Linked DNA regions of Rhodovastum atsumiense. The protein of the gene in region 2 interacts with the protein of the main gene of each other region in a pairwise test. Links are inferred from orthologs where the notes say so. Each region holds a gene or a part of one and is shown on either strand. Other genes may lie near its edges. The genes, in order: grxD and NBY65_RS22790.

What was found.
Region 1: the proteins of NBY65_RS22790 (region 2) and grxD interact in binary tests that used the Escherichia coli proteins (3 or more experiments, as listed by UniProt). The link is inferred for Rhodovastum atsumiense from one-to-one orthologs.

Annotation. Positions count from the first base shown.
Region 1 is NZ_OW485601.1:2,941,701-2,951,903, forward strand. Bases 7,475-10,203 are described here. They hold grxD (Grx4 family monothiol glutaredoxin), read right to left. Parts: upstream 9,144-10,203; coding sequence 8,805-9,143; downstream 7,475-8,804. Other genes in these bases: NBY65_RS13380 (GNAT family N-acetyltransferase), read left to right, coding at 7,475-7,871; NBY65_RS13385 (OBAP family protein), read right to left, coding at 7,915-8,688; NBY65_RS13395 (BolA family protein), read right to left, coding at 9,155-9,388; purL (phosphoribosylformylglycinamidine synthase subunit PurL), read right to left, coding at 9,413-10,203. Outside these bases: NBY65_RS13345 (polyamine ABC transporter substrate-binding protein), read left to right, coding at 1-774; NBY65_RS13350 (ABC transporter ATP-binding protein), read left to right, coding at 775-1,851; NBY65_RS13355 (NnrU family protein), read right to left, coding at 1,877-2,656; NBY65_RS13360 (ABC transporter permease), read left to right, coding at 2,782-3,597; NBY65_RS13365 (ABC transporter permease subunit), read left to right, coding at 3,594-4,388; NBY65_RS13370 (pyridoxal phosphate-dependent aminotransferase), read left to right, coding at 4,505-5,707; NBY65_RS13375 (pyridoxal phosphate-dependent aminotransferase), read left to right, coding at 5,710-6,912; more of NBY65_RS13380, read left to right, coding at 6,909-7,474. UniProt on the Escherichia coli protein: Monothiol glutaredoxin involved in the biogenesis of iron-sulfur clusters.
Region 2 is NZ_OW485601.1:5,053,779-5,064,147, forward strand. Bases 5,181-8,075 are described here. They hold NBY65_RS22790 (BolA family protein), read right to left. Parts: upstream 6,826-8,075; coding sequence 6,535-6,825; downstream 5,181-6,534. Other genes in these bases: NBY65_RS22780 (DUF2889 domain-containing protein), read left to right, coding at 5,294-5,917; NBY65_RS22785 (ribbon-helix-helix domain-containing protein), read right to left, coding at 5,924-6,208; NBY65_RS22795 (J domain-containing protein), read left to right, coding at 6,911-7,501; cobS (cobaltochelatase subunit CobS), read left to right, coding at 7,584-8,075. Also shown: NBY65_RS22755 (ABCB family ABC transporter ATP-binding protein/permease), read left to right, coding at 1-1,687; NBY65_RS22760 (spermidine synthase family protein), read left to right, coding at 1,782-2,453; NBY65_RS22765 (bifunctional GNAT family N-acetyltransferase/(deoxy)nucleoside triphosphate pyrophosphohydrolase), read left to right, coding at 2,915-3,883; NBY65_RS22770 (hypothetical protein), read right to left, coding at 3,903-4,280; NBY65_RS22775 (competence/damage-inducible protein A), read left to right, coding at 4,394-5,158; more of cobS, read left to right, coding at 8,076-8,597; cobaltochelatase subunit CobT, read left to right, coding at 8,614-10,369. UniProt on the Escherichia coli protein: Transcriptional regulator that plays an important role in general stress response. Has many effects on cell morphology, cell growth and cell division. Acts by regulating the transcription of many genes, including dacA (PBP-5), dacC (PBP-6), ampC and mreB.

The DNA.
Region 1 (10,203 bases), 2.1 Mb from region 2 along the record:
CTCGACCCGGCGCTGATGAAGCAGGTGGAGACCTCCGATCCCGGCAACCGCTTCGGCGTCATCTATCTCTGGGGCACCGCCGGGTTCGGCTTCAACCCGGCGCGGGTGAAGGCACTGGCGCCGGACGCCCCGCTCGATTCCTGGGACCTGCTGTTCCGCCCCGAGCACGCGTCGCGGCTGGCCCGCTGCGGCATCACCCTGCTCGATTCGGCGATCGATGTGGTGCCGTCGGTGCTGCATTATCTCGGCCGCAGCCCCGACAGCACCGATCCCGCCGACCTTGCCGCGGTTGAAAAGACGCTGCTGGGCATCCGCCCCTATGTCCGTGCCTTCGTCGGCGGCGGCACCGTCGAGCAGCTCGCCAGCGGTGAGACCTGCCTCGCGCTGAGCTATTCCGGCGACATCATCCAGGCCGGGGCGCGGGCCAGGGAGGCCGGGCGCGGCGTGGAGGTGCGCTATGTGGCGCCGCGCGAGGGGGCGCAGCTCACCTTTGACATGCTGGCGATCCCGCGCGACGCGCCGCACCCGCAGGAGGCGCTGGCCTTCATCGACTTCCTGCTGCGGCCGGAGGTGATGGCCGGCATCACCAACCAGGTGCGCTATCCCAACGCCGTGCCGGCCAGTCTGCCCATGGTCGCCCCCGAAATCCGCGACGACCCCGGCATCTATCCGCCCGCCGAGCTGCGGGCGCACTTCTTCACCCTTGGTCCGGTGCCGCCGGAGGCCGCCCGCGCGCGCAGCCGCATGTGGGCCCGGGTGAAGGCGGGGCGCTGAATGGCTGCGGTCTCGATCCGCGGGCTGCGGGTCCGCTACGGCACGGCCCCGGCGCTGGACGGGCTCGACCTCGACATCGCCAGCGGCGAGATCTTGGTGCTGCTGGGGGCGAGCGGCAGCGGCAAGACCACGCTGCTGCGGGTGGCCGGCGGCTTCCTGGCCCCCGACTCGGGGACGATCGCGCTGGATGGGCAGGACGTGACCGCGTTGCCGCCGCACCGCCGCCCGGTGAACACGATGTTCCAGAGCTACGCCCTGTTCCCGCACATGACCGTCGCCGGCAATGTCGCCTACGGCCTGCGGCGGCAGGGGCTGCGCGGCCCCGCGCTCGCGGCGCGGGTGGAGGAACTGCTCGCGCTGGTGCGGCTGGAGGGCTTCGGCGGGCGGCGCATCCAGGCGCTGTCGGGCGGCCAGCAGCAGCGGGTGGCGCTGGCCCGCGCGCTGGCCCCGCGGCCCCAGTTGCTGCTGCTGGATGAGCCGCTTTCCGCGCTGGATCGGGGATTGCGCGAGGAGACCCGCGCCGACCTGGTGTCGTTGCTGCGCCGCACCGGCACCACGGCGATCCTGGTGACGCATGACCAGGACGAGGCGCTGGCCACCGCCGACCGGCTTGCCGTGCTGAACCGGGGGCGGCTGGAACAGGTGGGGCCACCGGCCGAGCTGTACGAGCGGCCGGCGACGCGCTACGTGGCGTCGTTCCTGGGGGCGGCGAACCTGCTGGAGGCGGTGGTCGCCGAGTCCGGGCCCGGCGTCACCCGGCTCCGGCTGGGCTGCGGCAGCCTGGTCGCGGCCGCCGGTTCGGCCCTGGCGCCAGGCAGTCGGGTGACGCTCGCCCTGCGCCCCGAGCGGCTGCGGCTCGACACTGATGGCGACATCACGACCCAGGCCCTGGCCGGAACGGTGACGGACGTCACCTATCGCGGCAGCACGCTGGAACTGGCCTTGCGGCTGGCCGACGGCGCGGCGTTGCGGGTGTCGCGGCCGTTGGGGGAAGGGGCCGGTCCGGCCCTGCCGCGTCCGGGCGATCCGCTGCGGGTGCGCTGGTCCCCCGCCGCGTCCATGCTGCTGACGCAGTGACGCGGCCGCGGCCCGGCCCCCTGGATCATCGGAAATGCGGCATCTGGATATCCGGGATCGACAGGCCCGACAGGCCCGGCAGGTCCGGCAGGTCCGGCAAGGGCGACACGCCGATCAGCCAGGGATGCAAGGCCAGGAACGCCAGGTAGATCAGTCCCGCCACGCCCAGGCGCCGGACGCTGAACCGGTGCAGCGAGGGTTGCCACCGTCCGGACAGCAGTGCGGCGAAGGGCACCAGGGAAGTGCGGCCGGCCAGCCACAGCCAGGTCCGGCGTCCCAGTTGCCGCTGCTTGCGGGCATCCGTGACCGGCATGCCGATCAGGCTGAAGAAGGCGAAGGAGCCGAACAGGATCACATGCGCCAGGTCGCCGTTCGGCACGATGTGCCCGCCGGACCAGAACAGCGTGGCCAGCAGCAGCGGATGCCGCGTGATCCCGGCGATGCCCGGGCGGTCGGCCTCGAAGCGCTCCACCGCCCAGCCGCCGAAGGACAGCGGGTTGGGGGCGCCGAAGCCGAAGGCCAGCAGCAGGCAGGCCAGCGGCATCAGCACGTTGGGCACCCAGAGTTGCCAGGGCTCGAACGGCCAGAGCTGGATGTGGGGCGCCCGGCCGGTGGCGACGATCAGCCAGCCCAGCAGCACCAGCGACACCGCCGAATAGACCAGCAGGTAGCCTTCTTCGCCCAGGGCGTCGGTCAGCCGGTCCCGCAGGAAGGGCCGGGCCGGCAGGACATGGGCGAGCATGAACAGGATGATGGCCGCGGCGAGCTCGTTCCAGGCGGTGAACTCCGGCCCGAACCAGGTCATCACTGTACACGCCGCCGGATCGGGGCCGGGGCGGGCGGGAGCCAGTCTGTCATAATGATCTCCGGTTGCGCGTTTCCCCTGCCAGCTTGACGCATCGCTTGCATTTGCGCAGGACCCTGGGACGCATGCGTGCGCTGATCCTTCTCCCGGTCTGGGGCTGGCTGCTGGCTTTCGTCGCCATGCCCGGCCTGATGCTAGCCGTCATCGCGCTCGCGCAGAGCAGCGATGGCATCCCCCCCTTCGTGCCCGGAGTGAACGGTGGCAATTTCGCCACGCTGCTGACCGACCCGTATTACCGGGATGCCTTCCTCGCCAGCCTGCGTGTGTCCGCGCTCTCGGCCGGGCTGTGTCTGCTGATCGGCTATCCGATGGCCCTGGCGATCGCCCGCAGCGCGCCGAAGCGCCGGCCCTTGCTGCTGTTGCTGGTCATGCTGCCGTTCTGGACCGGCTTCCTGCTGCGCATCGCCGCCTGGATCGGCCTGCTGCGCGACGATGGCTGGATCAACGCGGCATTGCTGGCCCTCGGCCTGATCGACACCCCGCTGCCCCTGCTGCACACCGATTTCGCGATGCAGATCGGCCTGGTCTACGCCTACCTGCCCTTCATGGTGTTGCCGCTGGAGGCCCGCCTCGCCCGCACCGACCCGTTGCTGGAGCAGGCCGCCGCCGATCTCGGCGCGGGCCCGCTGCGCGTGTTCCTGACCGTCACCCTGCCGCTGTCCCTGCCCGGAGTCGTCGCCGGGCTGGTGCTGGTGTTCGTGCCGGTCGCCGGCGAATACGTCATCCCGGAGATGCTGGGCAGCCCCGGCTCCCAGACCATGGGGCGCGTCATCTGGCAGGAATTCTTCGACAATCACGACTGGCCGCTGGCCTCGGCGCTGTCGCTGGCGCTGCTGGCGGTGCTGCTGGTTCCCGCCATCGCGGTGCGGCGGGCGCGATGAGCCGGTTGCTGCTGGGCTGGCTGCTCGCCGGCTACGCCTTTCTCTACCTGCCGATCGCGCTGCTGGTGGCGACCAGCTTCAACGACTCGCGGCTGACCACGGTCTGGACCGGTTTCTCCACACGATGGTATGCGGAACTGCTGACCGACACCGCGTTGATCGAGGCGGCGCTGTTGTCGCTGCGCATCGCCGCGGTGTCGGCCACCATCGCCACCGTGCTGGGGGCGCTGGCCGGGATCGCTCTGGCCCGGCTGCGCCGCTTCCGTGGCCGCGCGCTGTTCGGGGCGCTGCTGGCCGTGCCCCTGGTGCTGCCGGACCTGCTGATCGGCATGGCGCTGCTGCTGCTGTTCGTGGCAGTGCAGACGCTGCTGGACTGGCCCGCCCGTGGTGCCGGCACCGTCACCGTCGCCCATGCCACCGCCGCGATGGCCTTCGTGGCCGTGGTGGTGGAGGCCCGGCTGCACGATGCCGGCACGGCGCTGGAGGACGCGGCGATGGACCTCGGCGCCTCGCCGTTGCAGGCTTTCTTCCAGATCACGCTGCCGCTGGCCGCCCCGGCGCTGGCGTCAGGCTGGCTGCTGGCCTTCACCCTGTCGCTGGATGACGTGGTCATCGCCAGCTTCGTCTCCGGGCCGGGAGCTTCCACCCTTCCCATGGTGGTGTTCTCGACCCTGCGGCTGGGGGCGACTCCGGTGCTGAACGCGCTTGCGACGGTGGTGCTGGGCCTGGTCGCGCTGGCGCTGCTGGTGGTCTGGGTGGCTTCGGGCCGTTCCTTCCGGGGGGCACGCTGAAGCGCCCCGGGATTGTCATACCGGCCCCGACGTCTCATTGCCCGGGTAACCCGTTGCCCCCTGCCAGTTTCCCGGACTAGGGTCCCGCCCTTCGACCAGATGCGGGATGCGCCCCCATGAAGCTCACTGCCGAACGCCTGGACCGGATCAGTCCCAGCCAGACCATCGCCATCGCCACCAAGGCGCGTGCGCTGAAGGCCGCCGGCCGTGACGTGATCGGCCTGTCCGCTGGCGAACCCGATTTCGACACCCCGCAATTCATCAAGGATGCCGCTATCGCGGCGATCCAGGCGGGCGAGACCAAGTACACGGACGTCTCCGGCACACCGGCCCTGCGTCGCGCGGTTGCCGAGAAGTTCCGTCACGACCTCGGCGTCGAGTATGCTCCGGACGAGGTGATCGTCTCGACCGGTGGCAAGCAGGTCATCTTCAATGCCATGGTCGCCACGCTGAACGCCGGCGACGAGGTGATCATTCCGACCCCTTGCTGGGTCAGCTACCCCGACATCGTCTCGCTGGCCGATGGCACCCCGGTTTTCGTGCCCGCCGGGCAGAACACCGGTTTCAAGATGCGCGCCGAGGACCTCGACGCCGCCATCACGCCGAAGACCAAGTGGCTGATCCTGAACAACCCCTCCAACCCGACCGGCGCCGCCTATTCGGCCGAGGAGCTACGGCCGATCTGCGACGTGCTGCTGAAGCACCCGCATGTCTGGGTGCTGACCGACGACATCTACGACAAGCTCGCCTATGACGGGTTCAAGCCGGCGACGGTGGTGGCGGTCGAGCCGCGGCTGCGCGAGCGTACGCTGACGATGAACGGCTGCTCCAAGGCCTATGCCATGACCGGCTGGCGCATCGGCTTCGCCGGTGGCCCGAAGACGCTGATCAAGGCGCTCGACAAGCTGCAGAGCCAGTCGACCTCGAACCCCACCTCGATCAGCCAGGCAGCGGCGCTGGCGGCGCTGACCGGGCCGCAGGACTTCATCAACGAGATGATCGCCGTCTACCAGGAGCGCCGCAACCTGGTGGTGGAGATGCTGAACCAGGCGCCGGGCATCACCTGCCACAAGCCGGAGGGCGCGTTCTACGTGTTCCCCTCGGTGCATGGCTGCATCGGCAAGACCAGCCGCAAGGGCGCGAAGATCACCGACGACGAGAGCTTCGTCATCGCCCTGCTGGACGAGGAAGGCGTGGCCGCGGTGCATGGGGCGGCCTTCATGTTCCCCGGCCATTTCCGCATCAGCTACGCCACCGATACGGACAGCCTGCGGGAAGCCTGCCGCCGCATCCAGCATTTCTGCCAGGGCCTGTCGTAACCATGCCGGCCCTCGCGCAGCGGCTCGGCCGTGCCCAGGTCGCGGCGACCGTCGCCATGACCAACAAGGCGCGCGCCCTGCGCGAGGCCGGCCACGACGTGGTGTCGCTGACCATCGGCGAGCCGGATTTCGCGACGCCGCCGCACGTGATCGCGGCGGCGCACGCGGCGGCGCTGGCCGGTGACACCAAATACCCACCGCAGGACGGCACGCGGGCGCTGAAGGACGCAGTGTGCCGGCAGTTCCGCCGCGACCACGGCCTGGAATTCGGCCTCGACGAGGTCATGATCTCGAACGGCGCCAAGCAGGTCATCTACAATGCCCTGGCGGCAACCGTGGACGAAGGCGACGAGGTCGTCATCCCGGTGCCCTCCTGGGTCGCCTACAGCCTGACCACACGTCTGATCGGCGGCGAGCCGGTGCACGTGACCTGCCCGCAGAACAACGGGTTCCGGCTGCGCCCGGAGGACCTGGATGCCGCCATCACGCCGCGCACCCGCTGGCTGATCCTGAACTTCCCGAACAATCCCACCGGGGCGGTGCCGAGCCGCGCGGAGCTTGCCGCCCTCGCCGAGGTGATGCTGCGCCATCCGCATGTCTGGATCATGTCCGACGACATGTACGCGCATCTCTACTACGGCGATGAGCCCTACGTGACGCTGGCCGAGATCGAGCCGCGGCTGCGCGCGCGCACGCTGACGGTCGGCGGCGTGTCTAAGACCTACGCCATGACCGGCTGGCGCATCGGCTATGCCGGGGGGCCGCGGGATCTGATCCGCGCCATGGTCACGGTGCAGGGCCATGTCGCCGCCGGCGTCTCCACCATCGGCCAGGCCGCCGCCGTGGCGGCGCTGGACGGGCCGCAGGAGCTGGTGGCCGAGCGTGCCGCGGTCTATCGCCGCCGCCGCGACTTCGTGGTCGATGCGCTGAACGCCTGCCCGGGCCTCTCCTGCCACCGGCCGGAAGGCGCCTTCTATGTCTTCCCCAATGTCGCGGGTTGCCTCGGCCGTACCACTGCCGGCGGGCGCCTGCTGCAGACGGACGAGGATTTCGCGCTGGCCTTGCTGGACGAGCAGCACGTCGCGCTGGTGCACGGTGCCGCCTTCGGCATGAGCCCCTATCTGCGCATCAGCTACGCTACCGACGACGCCACCCTGGCGCGGGCGATGGAGCGCATCGCCGCCTTCACCCACGGCCTGAGGTGACCCGGCTGCGGCCCGGCCGGGACGACGATGCGGCGGGCATCATCGCGCTGATCGCGTCCTGCTGGTCCGAGTATCCCGGCTGCGTCATGGACCTCGACGGCGAGGTGCCGGAGCTGCGTGCCCTCGCCACCTATTTCGCCGAACGGGACGGGGCGCTGTGGGTGGCCGAGGCGGGCGGCGCCGTGGTCGGCATGGTCGGCACCCACCCGCTCGGCGAGGGTGCCTGGGAGATCTGCAAGCTGTACGTCGCACGCCCCCAGCGTGGCCGCGGCGTCGCCCAGGCGCTGATCACGACGGCGGAGGCGCATGCCCGGGCGCACGGCGCCACCGCGATGAAGCTCTGGAGCGACACCCGCTTCGAGCGGGCGCACCGCTTCTACGAAAAGCACGCCTATGTGCGGCAGGGACCGATCCGGGTGTTGGACGACCTCTCGCACTCGCTGGAGTTCGCCTATGCCAAGCCGCTGACCGGCGTGGTGGTGCGGGAGCTCGATGCGGTGGGGGTGGCCTCGGCGGCGGCGCGGCTGGCCGAGGTCATGAAGGATTGCGTCGATTCCGGCGACGCCCGTGCCGTCTGGCGCCAGGCCGCGACCGAGGTGGCGACGGGCCGGCGCTGCGTGCTCGCCGCCTGGGCGGAGGGGGAGCTGGTGGGGACGGTCCAGCTCGATCTCGGTTTGCCACCGGACCAGTCGCACCGGGCCAACCTGCAAAAGTTGCTGGTGCAGGCCGGCGCGCGCCGCCGCGGCATCGGGCGCCTGCTGATGCAGCAGGCCGAAGCCGCGGCGCGGCAGGCCGGGCGCAGCCTGCTGGTGCTCGACACCCGCGCTGGTGATGCCGCCGAGCATCTGGTGCGCGGGCTCGGCTGGACCGAGGCCGGGTGCATTCCCGGGGACACCCGCGACGCCGATGGCACCCTGCGCGACACGCTGATCTTCTACCGCGCCGTTCAGCCGGCCTGACCGGTCACTCCTCGCGTTCGGCGGCGCCGGTGCCGCAGGCCGCTCAGCCGCGTCCGCGCACGGCCATTTCCTGCAGCGTGAGTTGCATGGTCCGCCCCGACTGCCAGGCATTCGCCCCGGCATCGACCGAAGGGGCGGGAATATCGCCCCGTTCCTGCCGCAGCGCCGCCTGCGGTGTGTCCAGGCGTTGATTGCGGGCTTCCAGCCGCTTCGGGTCGAGCTGGCCGTCGGCGGTGAAGCCCATCATCAACTGCGGGATGCCGAGCGGCAGGTCGCCGTCGCGGTCGATCTGCCAGGTGTGCCAGGTCTTGCCGTAGGTGGTGACCAGGTCGCGCATCAAGGCGTATTCCGCGACCCGGGGCAGTCCGGGGGCGACCAGTTGGCCCGATGCGACTTCATAGTCGTGGCTGTGCCAGAGCCGCTTTTCGTCCGCGGGCAGGCTGCGGAACAGCCTTTCGCTGACGATGTATTCGATGCCGATCAGCTTCGCGGTGTCGCGGTCGGAGTCGAAGATCACGCACTGGTGGAAATCTTCCGTCAGGTGCGTGCAGTAATGAAATGCCTCGACCACGCGGCCCATGTCATCGGCGTAGAAGTGAAAGCCGTTGAGATAGGCGCTCATCGCGTCCACCGGGCGTTTGGATTGCAGCATGCTGGCGCCGGCATCGAGCATGGTGCTGCGGGTGCTGCGTGGCTCGCCGGCCTGGGCCCGTGCCGGGCGGGCGGCGAAGGCGGCGGCGACAGGCGCGAGCACCGCCGAGGCGGCCAGGGTGCGCCCGAGACAGCGACGGCAGGTGAGGCGGTGCAGTGCGCCCATGGGGTCCCTCCGGATGGATGACGGGGGGAGAACACCGTCGGGCCGGCCGGGTTGGCGCACAGAAAAACCCCCCGGTGCCGGGCACCGGGGGGCGTCATTCCGAAGCAGCGGGACGATCAGCCCTGGGTCGCGGGGGCGATGCCCTTGTCGGCCAGGGTGGTGGCCAGCTCGCCGGACTGGAACATCTCGGTGACGATGTCGCAGCCGCCGATGAACTCGCCCTTGATGTAGAGCTGCGGGATGGTCGGCCAGTTGGAGAACTGCTTGATGCCCTCGCGCAGCTCGGCGTCCTCCAGCACGTTGGCGGTTTTGAACGGCACGCCGACATGGGTGAGGATCTGCACCACCCGGGCGGAGAAGCCGCATTGCGGGAAGGCGGCCGTGCCCTTCATGTACAGCATCACCGGGTTTTCGGTGATCTCGGCCTGGATGCGCTCGAAGACGGGATTGGACATCAGGGGAGTCCTTATTCTGGAGCGGAGGTCTGCAGGGCGAGGGCGTGCAACTCCCCTCCCATGCGGCCGCTGAGGGCGGCGTAGACGATCTGGTGCTGCCGCACGCGCGAGATGCCGCGGAAACTCTCGCTGACCACGCTGGCGGCGTAATGGTCGCCGTCGCCCGCGAGGTCCTCGATGGTTACGCGCGCATCCGGCAGGGCCACTTTGATCAGGGCCTCGATCTCGCTTGCCGACATCGCCATCCGGTCTGCGTCTCCCCTCGTGTTTCAGCGACCCATCAGCGTCGGCAGGAACCGTTCATGTGCCGCACGCAGCGTATCCAGCGAAATGGTGTCGCCAGAGGGAAGTGTCAAATCCCCATCGCCGGCACGGCCAAGCCGCCGCGCCGGAATGCCGGCCGCGGTGGCGGCGGCCAGCAGGGCGGCGGCGTCGCTGACCGCGAGCACGTAGCGCGCCTGGTCTTCGCCGAACCACCACGCATGCGGGGGGATGCCTTCGGCGGCGGGCAGCAGCCGCACGCCGGTATTGCCGGCCAGCGCCATTTCCGCCACCGCCACCAGCAGCCCGCCATCGGAGACGTCGTGGCAGGCGCGCACCCGCCCGGCCAGGATCTCGGCGCGGACGAAGTCACCGTTGCGCCGTTCCGCCACCAGGTCGACCGGCGGCGGCGGACCGGCTTCCTGGCCGGCGATCTCGCGCAGCCACAGCGACTGGCCGAGATGGCCGCGGGTCTCGCCGATCAGCACCAGATCCAGCCCCGGCGCCAGCGCCAGCCCGACTGCCTGGGCCGCATTCTCCAGCACGCCGAGGCCGCCGATGGCCGGGGCGGGCAGGATCGGCAGGCCCTCGGTCTCGTTGTAGAGGCTGACATTGCCGCTCACGACCGGGAAATCCAGTGCGACGCAGGCGGCCGACATGCCGCGGATGGCGGCGGCGAACTGGCCCATGATCTCCGGCTTCTCGGGGTTGCCGAAGTTCATGTTGTCGGTGACGGCGAGCGGGGTGGCGCCGGTGGCGGTCAGGTTGCGCCACGCCTCGGCCACCGCCTGGGCGCCGC
Region 2 (10,369 bases):
GTCGTTCCTGTTCGGTGCCAAGGTGGCGCTGGTGCTGGTGCCGATCGTCTATGCGCGTGCGGTGGATGCGCTGGCGCCGACGCAGGGGGCGATGCTGGCCGTGCCGGTGGCGCTGGTCGTCGGCTACGGGCTGCTGCGCGTCGCTGCCGCGGGCTTCGGGGAGATGCGCGACGCCATCTTCGCCGCGGTGCAGCAGCGCACGGTGCGGCGGGTGGCCCTGGAGACTTTCCGCCACCTGCACCAGTTGTCGCTGCGCTTTCACCTCGACCGCCAGACCGGCGGGCTGTCGCGGGCGATCGACCGCGGCACCAGCGGCATCGAGGCGGTGTTGCGGCTGGCGGTGTTCAACGTGGTGCCGACGCTGGTGGAGGTGGGGTTGGTCACCGCCATCCTCTGGCACCTGTTCGACTGGCGCTACGCGCTGCTGACGCTGGTGGCGGTCGCCTGCTATCTGTCCTTCACCTTCGTCGTCACCAACTGGCGGGTGCGCATCCGCCGGACGATGAACGAGAACGACAGCGACGCCAAGACGCGGGCGGTCGACAGCCTGCTGAACTTCGAGACGGTCAAGTATTTCGGCAACGAGGCGCACGAGGCCCGTCGTTTCGACGAATCGCTGGTCCGCTACGAGCGCGCGGCGGTGAAGAGCCAGGTGACGCTGAACCTGTTGAACCTGGGGCAGGCGGCGATCATCTCGGCGACGCTGGCGGTGGTGATGCTGATGGCGGCGCAGGAAGTGGTGGCGGGCACGCTGACGGTCGGACGTTTCGTGCTGGTCAACACCTATCTGATGCAACTGTACCAGCCGCTCAACATGCTCGGCTTTGTCTACCGCGAGATCCGGCAGGGCCTGACCGACATGGAGCAGATGTTCCGGCTGATGCGGGTGCCCGCGGAGGTCGCCGACCGCCCGGGCGCGCCGGCGCTGCAGGCGCGGGGCGGGGAGGTGGTGTTCGAGGAGGTGCAGTTCGGCTATCGCCCGGACCGCGGCATCCTCAAGGGCGTCTCGTTCCGGGTGCCGGCGGGGGGACGCCTGGCGATCGTCGGGCCAACGGGGGCCGGCAAATCGACCATCAGCCGGCTGTTGTTCCGCTTCTATGACGTGACCGGCGGGCGGGTGCTGGTCGATGGCCAGGACGTGCGGGAGGTGACGCAGGAGAGCCTGCGCGCGGCCATTGGCGTGGTGCCGCAGGACACTGTGCTGTTCAACGACACGATCCGCTACAACATCGCCTATGGCCGGCCGGGCGCGACCCAGGCCGAGATCGAGGCGGCGGCGCGGCTGGCGCAGGTGCATGATTTCGTCCTGCGTTTGCCGGACGGCTACGACACCAGGGTGGGCGAGCGCGGCTTGAAGCTGTCGGGTGGCGAGAAGCAGCGGGTTGCCATTGCCCGCACCATCCTGAAGGACCCGCGCATCCTGATCCTGGACGAGGCGACCAGTGCGCTTGATACGCACACCGAACAGGAGATCCAGACGGCCTTGCGGGCGGTGTCGCGGGATCGCACGACGCTGACGATCGCGCACCGGCTGTCCACGGTCGTGGATGCCGACCAGATCCTGGTGCTGGTGGATGGTGGCGTGGCCGAGCGTGGCACGCATGCGGAGTTGCTCGCGCTCGGCGGGGTCTATGCGAGGATGTGGGCCTTGCAGGCCGAGCAGCACGAGGCGGTGGAAGCGGTATAGGTGATGGGATCCAAGGGCTTCGCCCTTGGTGGAGGTCCAGGAGGCAAGGCCTCCTGGCGGGGGTGGGGCAGCGCCCCGCACGGGTGGGGCCGGCATGGAAGAATGGATCGAGCTTGCAGCCGCGGGTAGCCCCGAGGCCCGGATCGTGCTGCGCCGGCGTGGCGGCACGTATGAGATTCGTTTCAATGGCTGGGAGCTGATGTCCAGCCGCGCCCATCATTCCGAAGAGGTGATGGCGCGCCGGGCCTGCGCGGCGTTGCCTGGTCCGGCGCCGCGTGTGTTGATCGGTGGCCTGGGCATGGGCTTCATGGTGCGGGCTGCCCTGGACGTCCTGCCGCCCTCGGCGAGGGTCGAGGTGGCGGAGATTTTCCCCGAGGTGCTCGCCTGGAACCGTGGCCCGCTGGCGGGTTTGGCCGGCCGTCCGCTCGAGGACCCGCGGGTATGCGTGCGCTGCGAGGACGTGTCGGCGCTGTTACGGGCCCCTGGTCCCGGCTGGGATGCGGTGCTGCTTGATGTCGACAACGGTCCGGGTGCGCTGACGCTGGAGGACAATGGCTCGCTCTATGGCACGACGGGGCTGCGGCTGATCCGGGCTGCGCTGCTGCCGGGCGGGTGCCTGGCGGTCTGGTCGGCCGACCGCTCGACGGCGTTCGAGGCGGCGTTGCGGGAGGTCGGGCTTGGCTGGCAGTGCCAGGAGGTGACGGCGCGGGGGGATCCGGGTGACCCGCGCCACGCGCTTTATTTCGCATACGTTCCAAATCGCTGACTTCCCGTGCGGCATCCCATGATGCCGCCGGGGATCGACCCCCGACAAAATCGTTGCAGCCCGGGTGGGGGGCAAGCATCATGTACTAATGTACATGTCTGCGAGATCGCGATGATGCGTTTCCGTCGCCGGCACTGCCATTCCCTGGTCATGGTGGTCCTGTCCACCACACGCTCGTGAAGCGGGAGGCGCCTTCCGGCGTACCGGTTGCGCCGGACGCTCTTGCGACGCGGCCCGGTCTGCGGCACTCCGTTGCCATGCCGCCCCGTCGTCGCCCTACCCAGCAGCCAGCCCCGTCCTCCGCCGAAGCCAACGTGCCCGAAGAGGGGGACCTCGACGTGGCCGCAGCCTCGGCTGTCCCGCCTCCGCAAGCCCCGGTGGAGTCGTCCTCCCCTGAGCCGGGGCCGCCCGCCGAGGCAGAGGAAGCCTCGGATGATTTCACGCCGCTCGCCACCGAGCGGCTGATCCTGCGTCCCTACAAGCCCGAGGACGCGGCGGAGCTGCACCGGCTGATCAATGACTGGATGGTCACGCGCAACCTCGCCGCGGTGCCGTTCCCATACCGGCGCGAACTGGCCGACGAGTGGATCCGCTCCGCCGCCGAGTCGCTGCGGCAGGGCACCGCCTACCATCTCGCCGTCACCGGCACCGAGGGGGAGCGGGAGATCATCGTCGGCGGTGTCGGGCTGCGGGTGGACAAGGCGCGCAAGACCGCGAGTCTCGGCTACTGGGTCGGGCAGCGTTTCTGGCGCCATGGCGTGGCCAGCGAGGCCGCGGCGCGGCTGGCGCGCTGGGCGCTGGCCAATCTCGACCTGGTGCGGCTGGAGGCGACGGCCGCGCATGACAATGCCGGCTCGGTCGCGGTGCTGCGCCGCATTGGCTTCCGCCAGGTGGGCGAGGGGCGGGAGAAGTTCCTGTCGCTGAATGCCGAGCAGCGCGTGCTGCGGTTCCAGGCCACGCGGGAGGATTTGTTTGGCGGCCCGGAGCCGGAAGTCGAGCCCGAATCCTGCGGCCCGGCTCCGGCGGGATCGAGTCCGCTGCTGCTGGTCGCCGCCTGTGCCCTGATCGACGCCGATGGCCGCGTGCTGCTGGCCCGCCGCCCGGAGGGCAAGCGGATGGCCGGGCTGTGGGAATTCCCCGGTGGCAAGCTCAATCCCGGCGAGACGCCGGAGGCGGCGCTGATCCGCGAACTGCGCGAGGAGCTGGGCATCGACGTGGCGGCGGCCTGTCTCGCACCCTTCGCCTTTGCCTCCCACCGCTACGAGCGCTTCCACCTGCTGATGCCGCTGTTCCTCTGCCGGCGCTGGAAGGGGCGGCCGCAGCCACGCGAGGGCCAGGCCCTGGCCTGGGTGCGGCCGGAGAAGCTTTCCGAGTATCCGATGCCGGAAGCCGACCTGCCGCTGGTGCCGCTGCTGCGCGACTTTCTCTGACCGGGCCGCCGGCGGGCGCTCAGCGCTCGATGTAGTCCTGCGGGCCGAGCAGCCAGGCCTGCGCCATGGTCTGGCCGACCGAGGCCTGCCGGGCGGGGATGGTGCGCAGGATCTCGACGCAGGAGGGGCCGCGCGCGGCGATGTCGGCGCGGGGGGCGGGGCCGGCGCTGGCGATGAAGCACCATTCCGCGGCCTTGGTGGGGTCGGGGGCGGTTCCCCGGGTTTGCGGGAAGCGGTCCGGCGCCGCGTACATGCGAGCGAGATCGAGCTGGGCCGAGGGATCCCCGGCCTCGGCCAGTTGCCGGGTGCGTTCGAAGCTGTCGCCAGCCTGGTATTCGAGCGCGGTACATCCGCCGAGAACGAGCAGGGACACCAAACAGGGGAGGGCGAGGCGCATGGGAGGGATCCTCCGTTGATCCGGTATGCGGGTTACGGAGCGCGGCGACGCGGGTTCCGCGCTTGGCGGCCTGGGACGGGGCTGCCACCATCGCCCCAGCGAAGGAGGATGCGATGCCGGACCATGCCAACCCCACGGCCTGCCTGCTGGTGATCGGCAACGAGGTGCTGTCCGGCCGCACCCAGGACGCGAATATCAAATTTCTCGCCACCCGACTCGGTGAAATCGGCATCCCCCTGCGCGAAGTACGTGTCATCCCGGATATCGCCGAGACCATCGTCGCCACCGTCAACGAGGTCCGCGCCCGTTTCGACCACGTCTTCACCACCGGCGGCATCGGCCCGACTCATGACGACATCACCAGCGAATGCGTCGCCGCCGCCTTCGGTGTGCCGTGGGAGAAGCATCCGGAAGCCTGGGCGCGGCTGGACCGCCATTACCGGCCCGGCGAGTTCAATGCGGCGCGCCAGCGCATGGCGACGCTGCCGCGCGGTGCCGAGCTGATCGACAACCCGGTCTCGATCGCGCCGGGCTTCACCATCGGCAATGTGCATGTCTTCGCCGGGGTGCCGCGGATCATGCAGGCGATGTTCGAGGTGCTGGCGCCGAAACTCGCCGGCGGCGCGCCGGTGCTGTCGCGGGCGGTGCACACCGGGGAAGTGCCGGAAGGGCGGCTCGCCGAGGGGCTCGCGGCGATCCAGGCGCGCCATCCCGATCTCGATATCGGCAGCTATCCTTATTACCGGCTCACCGGCAACGGCGTCGCCATCGTCGCCAAGGGCACCGATGTCGCGGCCGCCGAGGCCGCCATCGCCGAGGTGGCCGAGCTGATGCGGGCCTGTGGCGGCGTTCCGATCGCCGGCGAACCGGCCGCCTGAAGGCGCTCCGCCGGTTCGCCGCGCGCGATCATGCGCTGAACTTGTTCCGCCGGCCTGACGGCCCAATATCGCTGCGATGCAGCAAAACAAAGGCCCGTGGTTGCAGCCGCGGCGCCGCACGGGAGAGAACGCCAGATGCCGTTGAGCACCGCCACCGAGCGCGAACTGATCCACCTACGAGACATCAGCCTGCGCGGCTATCATCGCGCCGACGGCCTGTTCGACATCGAGGCCCATCTGCGCGACACCAAGACGCGCGGCTTCGACGGGCTCGACCGTCCTGGCGGGCGGATCGAGCCGGGCGAGCCGCTGCATGACATGTGGGCGCGCATGACGGTGGACGAGGACATGGTCATCGTCGCCTTCGAGGCGGTCACGGCGTACGGGCCGTTCGACGTGTGCCGGCAGAGTGGCCGGCATTTCGATCGCCTGGCCGGGCTGACGATCGGGCCCGGCTTCCTCAGGGAGGCGAATGCCCGGGTCGGCGGCATCGATGGCTGCACGCATCTGCGGGAAATGCTGCAGCAGATGGCCACGACCGCCTATCAGACGTTGTGGCCAGTACGGCTGCGCCGCGCCGAGGAGCACCGCCGGCAACTGGCCGAGGCCGGACAGGCGCCAGCGGAGGAGGCGAGGCCCGTCCTGTTGAATACGTGCTACGGCTACGCGGATACCCGCGATGCCGTGCGCCGCCGCTGGCCTCGTTTGTATCGCGGTTCCGGGTCCGAGGCGGCCGGGGCGGCCGACGGGACCACGTGACCGGCGTCAGCCGGACATCACCGTATCCGACGGCAAGGCGCCGTGCCCGGCAGCCACGTGGCCACCTTCGGTCGCGGCCTCGCGGAAATAGGTGATCAGGCGCACGCGCACCGCGCTGGTGCGTCCCCCGGGTGGCGCCTCGGCGCCGATCCGACGGACCATTTCGCGGATCGGCATGCGCTCGCGCCGGCACATTTCCTCGAGCGCGTCCCAGAGTTCCGGTTCGAGACGCATGCTGGTGCGCCCCTGCGAGCCCTTCACGTTGCGGCTGATGAGCCGGCTTGTCGCCACGGCTGCCACTCCCATTGTCGGTTTACGGGAGAATGCAGCGCGATTAGTTAAGTGCAAGTTTCCCGCAAGACTACGGGTTGTGATCAGATCCGTATTAATCCGTTGCCAACACGGCGCTGCGCGGAGATGGCCGGACTCACCATGACAAAGAGTGATCGCACCCATTCCCCCCGCGCGGGCACGCAAGCGCGCCGGACATCGGTCGCGCGCGGCTGTGGGGGCGATGCCGCGCCACTATGGCACAGGCACGGTGCGGACGGCGCCGGTGTCCCATGGACCCGGCAGCCATGTTCAAGCCGTATTGATCCGGTGCCGTGACGTGGTGTTCAGGCGCCGCCGAGGGTCGCGTGTTCCTCGGGGGTGCGCAGCGTCAGGGCGAGCGCGTGCAGGCCGCTGGCGAATTCGGCTTCCAGCAGGGCATGCACCGCGCGCGAGCGGGCAAGGCGGCCCTGCCCGCGGAAGCCGGGGGAGACCACGAGCACGCTGTAATGCGTCTCGCCGCCCGGTGCGGCGCCGGCATGGCCGGCATGGCGGGCGGAGTCGTCCTCGATCCGCAGCAGGGTCGGGGAGAGCTGCCGTTCCAGCACGGCGGCCATGCGATCAGCGCGTGTCGTCATGCCCGGAGGATATCCCGTCGCCGTGTCGCCCGCCAGTGCGATACCCCCTTTGCAAACGCCGGCGATCACCGCACATATCGTGTCGATGACCCGACGCACTTCGCGACCCCGGGCCTACGCGCCCGATCCGCGGGCGCCGGGCCGACACTGCGACATGCCTGGCTGCGGCGGCTTCGGCGAGTACCGTGCGCCGAAGTCACGCAGCCAGCTGAACGACTACTGGTGGTTCTGCCTCGAGCACGTGCGCGCCTACAACGCCTCGTGGGACTTCTACAAAGGCATGTCGCCGGGCGAGATCGAGGCGCAACTGCGCGCCGACACGTCCTGGCAGCGTCCTTCCTGGCCGCTTGGCCATATCGGGGCGCAGCGCATCGAGGAAGCGCTGGCGCGCGATCCGTTGCACCTGCTGGACGCGGCCCGGCTGCGGGCGGGCGCCGCGTCGCGCCACGACGAGCCGCCGGCGGAGATGCGCGAGCCGCTGGCCACGCTCGGCCTGACCTGGCCGGTGACGCTGGCCGAGGTGAAGGCGCGCTGGAAGGAACTGGCCAAGCGCCACCATCCGGACGCCAACAACGGCGACCGCGCCTCCGAGGAGCGGCTGAAGTGCATCAACCTCGCCTATGCCGCCCTGCGCGGCCATCTGGCGGGCGGGCAACGGGTTGCCGCGGCGGGGTGACGCCGGTCCGGCTCTCGCCTACTCTCTGTCCGAGTCCGATGCCGGGTGTAGTCTGCCCCCAAGAACACAGGATGACTGGCCTATGACCAAGGTAGCCGCTCTCTCCGACACCCGCGCCATGCCGACCTCGGCGATCGATCTGCCGGACACCACGGTGAATGCGCGCGAGACCTTCGGGGTGGACAGCGACATGGAGGTTCCGGCGTTCTCGGTGCGCACCGAGCACGTGCCGGATGTCGACCCTGCTTATCGCTTCGATCCGGAGACGACGCTGGCCATCCTCGCCGGCTTCGCCTTCAACCGCCGGGTCATGATCCAGGGCTACCACGGCACCGGCAAGTCGACCCATATCGAGCAGGTCGCGGCGCGGCTGAACTGGCCCTGCATCCGCGTCAATCTCGACAGCCACATCAGCCGCATCGACCTGATCGGCAAGGACGCGATCGTCCTGAAGGAAGGCAAGCAGATCACCGAGTTCCGCGAGGGCATCCTGCCCTGGGCGCTGCAGCATGCCTGCGCCCTGGTGTTCGACGAATACGATGCCGGCCGTCCCGACGTGATGTTCGTCATCCAGCGCGTGCTCGAGGTCGAAGGCCGGCTGACGCTGCTCGACCAGAACAAGGTGATCCGCCCGCATCGCAGCTTCCGCCTGTTCTCCACCGCCAACACCGTGGGCCTCGGCGACACCACCGGCCTCTATCACGGCACCCAGCAGATCAATCAGGGCCAGATGGACCGCTGGAACATCGTGGCCACGCTGAACTACCTGCCGCACGCGCAGGAAACCGAGATCGTCCTGGCCAAGATGGGCCTCGACGGCACTGACCAGGCGATGCGCAAGCAGATCGAGAGCATGGTCGCCTGTGCCGAACTGACCCGCGCCGGCTTCATCAACGGCGACATCTCCACCGTGATGTCGCCGCGCACCGTCATCACCTGGGCCGAGAACGCCCGCATCTTCAATGATGTCGGCTTCGCCTTCCGGCTGACCTTCCTGAACAAGTGCGACGAGGCCGAGCGCAGCACGGTGGCCGAGTACTTCCAGCGTTGCTTCAACCAGGACCTGCCGACGGGCAACCTGATCCGTCGCGGCTGAAGGAGCGTCTGCAGGCATGAGTGGAAGCGGGGGCAAGGACACCACCCGGGCCGAGGAGTTCAAGCGCGCCACCGCCGGCGCGCTGCGTGCCATCGCCCACAACAACGAAGTGCAGGTCGCCTTCCAGCCCGGTCCCTCCGGGCTCGCCGGCAAGCGTGCCCGCCTGCCACTGCCCACGCGCGCGCTGCCGCCGGGCGAGATGGCGCGGCTGCGTGGCGTGGCCGACAGCCTCGCCTTGCGGGTGCGCTATCATGACGATGCCGTGCACGCCGCCCGTGCCCCCGCCCGGCGCGAGGCGCGCGACGTCTACGACGCGCTGGAACAGGCCCGCGTCGAGGTGGTCGGCGCCCGCCACATGGACGGGGTCGCTTCCAACCTGCGTGCCCGCCTCGCCGATGAATGCGAGGTCGAGGGCTATGACCGCATGACCCGCAAGGACCAGTTGCCAGTCTCCGCGGCGCTGTCCCTGCTGGTGCGCGAGCGCCTCTCCGGCGAGCCCGCGCCGGAGTCGGCGCAGCGCGTGCTGGATCTGTGGCGCGGCACGCTTGGCGAGCGGGCCGACCGCGCCATCGAGGAAATGGCCGCCGCCCGCGACGACCAGGCGACCTTCGCGCGTGCCGCCCGCCGCCTGCTCGCCGCCATGGACCTTGCCGAGGCAGAGGCCGACGCCGAGCCCGACGAGGGCGAGCCGGGCGACGACCAGGGCGAGCAATCCGGCCAGCAGGACAACAGCCAGCAGGGCGAGGGCCAGAGCGACTCCGACGCCGAGAGCATCCTCGGCGCCCAGCCCGAGCAGGTCGAGGGCGAGGCCACCGACGACCAGTCCGCCGAGCAGGCGGAAGAAGAGGCGATGGCGGCCGAGGGCGAGGACCGTCCCGGCGGCCCGCAGCCGCGCCGCGAGCGCCCGGTCGTCGATACCGAGTCCAGCTACCGCCCCTATACCCGCCAGCATGACGAGGAAGTCGCGGCCGAGGATCTCTGCGACCCGGAGGAGCTGACGCGGCTGCGCCAGCAACTCGACCAGCAATTGCAGCATCTGCAGGGGGTGGTGTCCAAGCTCGCCAACCGTCTGCAGCGCCGGTTGCTGGCGCAGCAGACCCGCGCCTGGGATTTCGACCTGGAGGAAGGGCTGCTCGATGCCGGGCGGCTGGCCCGCGTCGTGGTCAACCCGCTGCAGGCGCTGTCCTACAAGCGCGAGCGCGACACCCAGTTCCGCGACACCGTGGTGTCGCTGCTGATCGACAATTCCGGCTCGATGCGCGGCCGGCCGATCACCGTGGCGGCGATGTGCGGCGACATCCTCGCCCGCACCCTGGAACGCTGCGCGGTGAAGGTGGAGGTGCTGGGCTTCACCACCCGCGCCTGGAAGGGCGGGCAGAGCCGCGAGCGCTGGGTCGCCGACGGCAAGCCGCGCAATCCCGGCCGGCTGAACGACCTGCGCCACATCATCTACAAGGCCGCCGACGCGCCCTGGCGCCGCAGCCGCAAGAATCTCGGGCTGATGCTGCGCGAGGGGCTGCTGAAGGAGAACATTGACGGCGAGGCGCTGCAATGGGCGTATCGCCGGCTGCTCGCGCGCCCGGAGAACCGCCGCATCCTGATGGTGATCAGCGACGGCGCCCCGGTGGACGACAGCACGCTGTCGGTCAATCCCGGCAACTACCTGGAAAAGCACCTGCGCGAGGTGATCCGCGACATCGAGAGCCGTGACGCGGTGGAGCTGATCGCCATCGGCATCGGCCATGACGTGACCCGCTACTATCGCCGCGCCG